2 linked regions of the Rhodovastum atsumiense genome follow. The protein of the gene in region 1 interacts with the protein of each later gene in a pairwise test. Links are inferred from orthologs where the notes say so. Each region holds a gene or a part of one and is shown in the gene's direction. Other genes may lie near its edges.

Region 1 (3,473 bases):
GCGCTCCTTGCGCTCGCCCGAGGCACGGTCGTTCCAGGTCTCGCTGGTGGCCAGGCTGAACTGGACGATTTTCGACCCGTCCTGGGTGTTCCGCACCTCGGGGTCACGCCCCACATTGCCCACCAGGATGACCTTGTTCACACTGCCTGCCATGATGTCTCGTCCCGATTCACTCGTTCCACACTAGCCGGGACCCGGTGGGCAGGCCAGCGCCGGCCCCCAGCATGGCAGCCTGTGCATGCTCTGCAGGCTTCCCAAGCCGGCCCGGAAGGTCCATATAGGGGGAACAGTTCAAGAACACAATCCACCCCCTTCCCAAGACCCGACACAAGGACGACCCACCGATGGCCGGCTCCATCCGCGTGCGCGGTGCGCGCGAGCACAATCTCAAGAACGTGGATGTCGAGATCCCGCGCGACAGCCTGACCGTGATCACCGGCCTGTCGGGGTCGGGCAAGTCATCGCTTGCCTTCGATACGATCTATGCCGAGGGCCAGCGCCGCTACGTCGAATCGCTCTCGGCCTATGCACGGCAATTCCTGGAGCTGATGGGCAAGCCCGACGTCGATGCGATCGAGGGCCTCTCGCCCGCCATTTCCATCGAGCAGAAGACCACCAGCCGCAACCCGCGCTCCACCGTCGGCACCGTCACCGAGATCCACGACTACATGCGCCTGCTCTGGGCGCGGGTGGGCGTGCCCTATTCGCCCGCCACCGGCCTGCCGATCGAGGCGCAGACGGTCAGCCAGATGGTCGACCGGGTCATGGCGATGAAGGAAGGAACACGGTTGCTGCTGCTGGCGCCCGTGGTGCGCGACCGCAAGGGCGAGTACCGCAAGGAACTGGCCGAGCTGCAGCGCCGCGGCTTCACCCGCGTCAAGGTTGACGGCAAGCTCTACGAAATCGGCGAGGTGCCGTCGCTGAACCGCAAGATCAAGCACGACATCGAGGCGGTGGTGGACCGCATCGTGGTGCGCGACGGCGTGCAGCAGCGCCTCGCCGACAGTTTCGAGACGGCGCTCGGCCTTGCCGACGGCGTGGTCTATGCCGAGGGCGCCGACGACGGGGAGCGCACCGTGTTCTCCTCGCGCTTCGCCTGCCCGGTCAGCGGCTTCTCGATCGAGGAGATCGAGCCGCGGCTGTTCAGCTTCAACTCCCCGCACGGCGCCTGCCCGGCCTGCGACGGGCTGGGCGTGGAGACCTTCTTCGACCCGCATCTGGTGGTGCCGGATGAGCGCGTCGCCCTCGGTGCCGGCGCGGTGCTGCCCTGGGCCAATGCGCAGAGCCCGTATTACGACCAGACGCTGCAGAGCCTGGCCAAGCATTTCAAGGTGTCGCCCCGCACCCCCTGGAGTGAGCTGCCGAAGCGCGTCTGCGACGCCATCCTCAACGGCACCGGCGAGGAACCGGTGGCGATGACCTACAAGGACGGGGTCCGCCAGTACACGGTGACCAAGCCGTTCGAGGGCGTGCTGCGCAACCTGCAGCGCCGTTTCCAGGAAACCGACAGCGCCTGGGTACGCGAGGACCTCAGCCGTTACCAGGCGGAAAAGCCCTGCGCCACCTGCCACGGCGCCCGCCTCAAGCCGGAGGCGCTGGCGGTCAAGGTCGCCGGCAGCACCATCGCCGAAGCCTCCGAGCTGTCGATCCGCCGGGCGCTGGCCTGGTTCAACGAGGTGATGCCCACGCTGACGCCGCAACGCGCCGAGATCGCCCGCCGCATCCTGCGCGAGATCATCGAACGCCTGACCTTCCTGGTGGATGTGGGGCTCGACTACCTCACGCTCGCGCGCGGCTCCACCACCCTTTCGGGCGGGGAGAGCCAGCGCATCCGCCTCGCGTCCCAGATCGGCTCGGGCCTGACCGGCGTGCTGTATGTGCTGGACGAGCCTTCGATCGGGCTGCACCAGCGCGACAACGAACGGCTGCTGGCAACGCTGCGGCGGCTGAAATCGCTCGGCAACACCGTGTTGGTGGTCGAGCATGATGAGGACGCGATCCGCGCCGCCGACCACCTGATCGACATGGGGCCGGCGGCCGGCATCCATGGCGGCGAGGTGGTGGCCAAGGGCACGCCGGCGCAGGTCGCCGCGCATCCCACCTCCCTCACCGGCGCCTATCTCTCGGGGCGCAGGCGGATCGAGGTGCCGCCGATGCGCCGCCCGCTGCAGAAGGACCGCATCCTTCGCGTCGTCGGCGCCAAGGGCAACAACCTCAAGGACGTCACCGCGGCCTTCCCGCTCGGCACCTTCACCTGCGTCACCGGGGTCTCCGGCGGCGGCAAGTCCACGCTGGTGATCGACACGCTCTACAAGGCGGTCAGCCGCCGGCTGATGGGCAGCGGCGAGGTGCCGGCGCCGCATGGCCGCATCGAAGGGCTCGATCTGCTCGACAAGATCATCGACATCGACCAGTCGCCGATCGGCCGCACACCGCGATCGAACCCGGCCACCTACACCGACCTGTTCGCGCCAATCCGCGACTGGTTCGCCGAATTGCCGGAATCCCGCGCGCGCGGCTACAAGCCCGGCCGCTTCTCCTTCAACGTCAAGGGCGGGCGCTGCGAGGCCTGCCAGGGCGACGGCGTGCTGAAGATCGAGATGCACTTCCTGCCCGACATCTTCGTCACCTGCGACACCTGCAAGGGCAAGCGCTACAATCGCGAGACGCTGGAAGTGAAGTTCCGCGACAAGTCGATCGCCGACGTGCTGGCGATGACGGTGGACGAGGCGGTGCCCTATTTCTCTGCCGTCAACCGCATCCATGACCGGCTGAAGATCCTGCAGCAGGTCGGGCTTGGCTATATCAGCCTGGGACAGCAGGCCACCACGCTCTCCGGCGGCGAGGCGCAGCGCATCAAGCTGTCCAAGGAACTGGCCCGCCGCGCCACCGGGCGCACGCTCTACATCCTCGACGAACCCACCACCGGCCTGCATTTCGAGGACGTACGCAAGCTGCTGGAGGTGCTGCACGCGCTGGTCGATGCCGGCAACACGGTGGTGGTGATCGAGCACAACCTGGAAGTCATCAAGACCGCGGACTGGATCATCGATCTTGGGCCGGAAGGCGGCGAAGGCGGCGGGCGCATCGTCGCCGAAGGCACGCCCGAGCAGGTCGCAGCCAACGCCGAGAGCCATACCGGCCGCTTCCTCGCCCCGCTGCTGGCGCCGCGCCGGCCGGAACGCTCGCGCAAGCGGGCCTGAAATCACGGAATTCGATCGTTTAACAGATTATCCACGTTCATGATGTGCATTTCCATTGACTGCGGCAACGCGCCGTGGTTTAAAAGCGCATTCCTTCCGGCTTACGGAGTGAGAGAGAGCAACCATGTGGCGTTCGCCAGCCCTCGCCAGCAATTATATCCGAATGCGAGGCGTGGTTTGCTGTTGCCTTTCCGGCATTTGACCGCCCCTCACTCGTTCATTCCCTCCACGATAGAAGGCTCCGACCGGTTGATCCGGTCCGGTGATATA
Region 2 (3,067 bases), 4.2 Mb from region 1 along the record:
GCCACCATCGTCTTCAGCCTGGTCGTGACCGCGCTCACCTGGTCGGGCCTGCCCTCGGTACTCGCGCTCGGCGGCCTGCTGATGGCGGCCTGCGGCCGGCTGCAGCGTGACCCGCAGCATCTGCGCCTCGCCTTCCTCGGCTCGGAGGCATTCTGGACCAACCACAACCTGGTGGTCGGCTCGGTCTGGGGCCTGACCGCGGACACCATGGCGGTCAGCATGATCCTGATCGGCCTGTGGCGCGGCATGCGGGAACGGCGGCGGACCGCCCTTCCGGCACCCGTGATCCCGGCGCGCGCGGTCGCCGCCGGCGCCTGACTCTTAAAGACGGGGCCACGGTGCATAATGGCACCGTGCGCTGGACCTGCGGGGCCGCGGCGCCATCTCACGGATAAGGAGATATCGTCATGCCCCAGGTCCTGACCCGCGCCGCCCCCGTCCTGTTCATCCCGCAGAAACAGGCGGCCAGGCCGCTGACCAACCGGCTGCGCGTGGTCTCCGACTTCGCGCCCAACGGCGACCAGCCTCAGGCCATCCGCGATCTGGTGGCCGGCGTCGAGGCCGGCGAGCGCGACCAGGTGCTGCTCGGCGTGACCGGCTCGGGCAAGACCTTCACCATGGCGAAGGTGATCGAGGCGGTGCAGAAGCCCACCCTGATCCTCGCCCCCAACAAGACGCTGGCGGCCCAGCTCTACGGGGAGATGAAGGCGTTCTTCCCGGACAACGCGGTCGAGTACTTCGTCAGCTACTACGATTACTACCAGCCGGAAGCCTACGTCCCGCGCACCGACACCTATATCGAGAAGGACGCGCAGATCAACGAGCAGATCGACCGCATGCGCCACGCCGCGACCCAGGCCCTGCTCGAACGCAACGACGTCATCATCGTCGCCTCGGTCTCCTGCATCTACGGCATCGGTTCGGTCGAAACCTACGCGCGCATGGTGGTCAAGCTGCAGGCGGGCGGGCGGATCGACCGCGATGCGCTCGCCAAGGCACTGGTGGAATTGCAATACCGCCGCAATGATGCCGGCTTCTCGCGCGGCACCTTCCGCCTGCGCGGCGAAGTCGTCGACATCTGGCCGAGCCATTACGAGGACCGCGCCTGGCGCGTGACGCTGTTCGGCGACGAGATCGAAAGCATCGGCGAATTCGACCCGCTGACCGGCACGGTGGCGACGAAGCTGGATGCCGTCACCGTCTACGCCAACAGCCACTACGTGACGCCGCGGCCGACCCTGACCCAGGCGATCGCCGACATCAAGGTCGAACTGAAGCAACGCCTGGAGGCGTTCACCGCGGCGGGAAAATTGCTGGAGGTCGAGCGGCTGCAGCAGCGCACCACCTTCGACATCGAGATGATGGAGACCACCGGCTCCTGCAAGGGCATCGAGAACTATTCCCGCTATCTCTCCGGCCGCAACCCGGGCGAGCCGCCCCCCACCCTGTTCGAGTACCTGCCGGAGAACGCGCTGCTGATCGTGGACGAAAGCCACGTCACCGTGCCGCAGATCGGCGGCATGGAGCGCGGTGACCACGCCCGCAAGTCGGTGCTCTCGGAATTCGGCTTCCGCCTGCCCTCCTGCCTCGACAACCGCCCGCTGAAATTCGAGGAATGGGAGCGCTTCCGCCCGCAGACGATCTTCGTCTCGGCAACCCCCGGGCCGTGGGAGATGGAACGCACCGGCGGCAGCTTCGCCGAGCAGGTCATCCGCCCGACCGGGCTGATCGACCCGGTGGTGGAAGTCCGCCCGGTCGAGCGGCAGGTGGACGACCTGCTCGCCGAATGCCGCGCCACCACCGCCCGCGGCGCGCGCGTGCTGGTCACCACCCTGACCAAGCGCATGGCCGAGGACCTCACCGAATACCTCAACGAGAACGGGGTGAAGGTGCGCTACCTGCACTCCGACATCGACACGCTGGAGCGGATCGAGATCATCCGCGACCTGCGGCTCGGCGTGTTCGACGTGCTGGTCGGCATCAACCTGCTGCGCGAGGGACTCGATATCCCGGAATGCGCGCTGGTGGCGATCCTGGATGCCGACAAGGAAGGCTTCCTGCGCAGCCAGACCAGCCTGATCCAGACCATCGGCCGCGCCGCCCGCAACGTCGAGGGCCGGGTGATCCTGTACGCCGACACCATGACCGGCAGCCTGCGCTTCGCCATCGAGGAAACCGAGCGCCGCCGCGCCAAGCAGCAGGCCTGGAACGAGGCACACGGCATCACCCCGCAATCGGTGAAGAAACAGATCGGCAAGGTGCTGGAGAGCGTGTTCGAACAGGACTACGTGACCGTTGCCCCGGTCGCCGATACGGCCACCACCGAATTCGTCGGCAAGGACCTCAGGGCCAGCATCGCCGAGCTGGAAAAGCGGATGCGCGCCGCCGCCGCGGACCTGGAATTCGAGGAAGCGGCCCGGCTGCGCGACGAGATCAAGCGGCTGGAAGCCCTGGACCTCGGCCTGGAGCCGCCGCCCGCACCCTCCGCCTCGCTGCGCCCCCGGCGCGACCGCACCCCCGAGCCGCTCGGGCCCGGCGGGGGGGGATACGATCCGAAGAAGGCGAAACGCGGACGCCGCGGACGCTGATCGCGGGGCGCTGCCCATCGGTCCGCTTCGCGGCCCGATCCGCCAGGAGGCTTCGCCTCCTGGACCTCCACCAAGGGCTACGCCCTTGGAACCCAAGACTCTGTGCCGCGCAGCGCGTCGCGGGATCCAAGGGCCTTGTGGCCCTTGGCGGGTCAAGGGCGGAGCCCTTGCCTTAAGATGCCCGCGTAAAGCGCAGCGTGCGGGACCGGCTGGTCACCAGCCGCAATTCCCCGCCGGTGAACTGCAGGCAGGCGCGCTGGGTCCAGGGACCTTCGCTGCGCAGCGTCAGCGCCCGCCCCTCGCCAATCGGGCGCAGGGGCAGATCCCGCAGCAACGCTCCCGCGCCGATGCGCAAATAGGCCGTCTCGCCGGTGACGACCACGTCCAGGCGGGCGTTCTGGGCCAGGCAGGTCCAGGCACCGGCCCAGGCGGGATCGGGCGCGAGCCCGGCCTGGACCGGCACGAAGCGGCGCGGGGCA

What was found. The genes of interacting proteins can lie anywhere in the genome.
Region 2: the proteins of uvrA (region 1) and uvrB interact in binary tests that used the Escherichia coli proteins (3 or more experiments, as listed by UniProt). The link is inferred for Rhodovastum atsumiense from one-to-one orthologs.

The regions. Positions count from the first base shown.
Region 1 is NZ_OW485601.1:5,953,859-5,957,331, forward strand. What follows is about bases 1-3,403. They hold uvrA (excinuclease ABC subunit UvrA), read left to right. Parts: upstream 1-344; coding sequence 345-3,203; downstream 3,204-3,403. Other genes in these bases: ssb (single-stranded DNA-binding protein), read right to left, coding at 1-153. UniProt on the Escherichia coli protein: The UvrABC repair system catalyzes the recognition and processing of DNA lesions. UvrA is an ATPase and a DNA-binding protein. A damage recognition complex composed of 2 UvrA and 2 UvrB subunits scans DNA for abnormalities.
Region 2 is NZ_OW485601.1:1,769,052-1,772,118, forward strand. What follows is about bases 1-2,997. They hold uvrB (excinuclease ABC subunit UvrB), read left to right. Parts: upstream 1-407; coding sequence 408-2,588; downstream 2,589-2,997. Other genes in these bases: NBY65_RS07905 (YgjV family protein), read left to right, coding at 1-318; NBY65_RS07915 (serine hydrolase domain-containing protein), read right to left, coding at 2,761-2,997. Outside these bases: more of NBY65_RS07915, read right to left, coding at 2,998-3,067. UniProt on the Escherichia coli protein: The UvrABC repair system catalyzes the recognition and processing of DNA lesions. A damage recognition complex composed of 2 UvrA and 2 UvrB subunits scans DNA for abnormalities.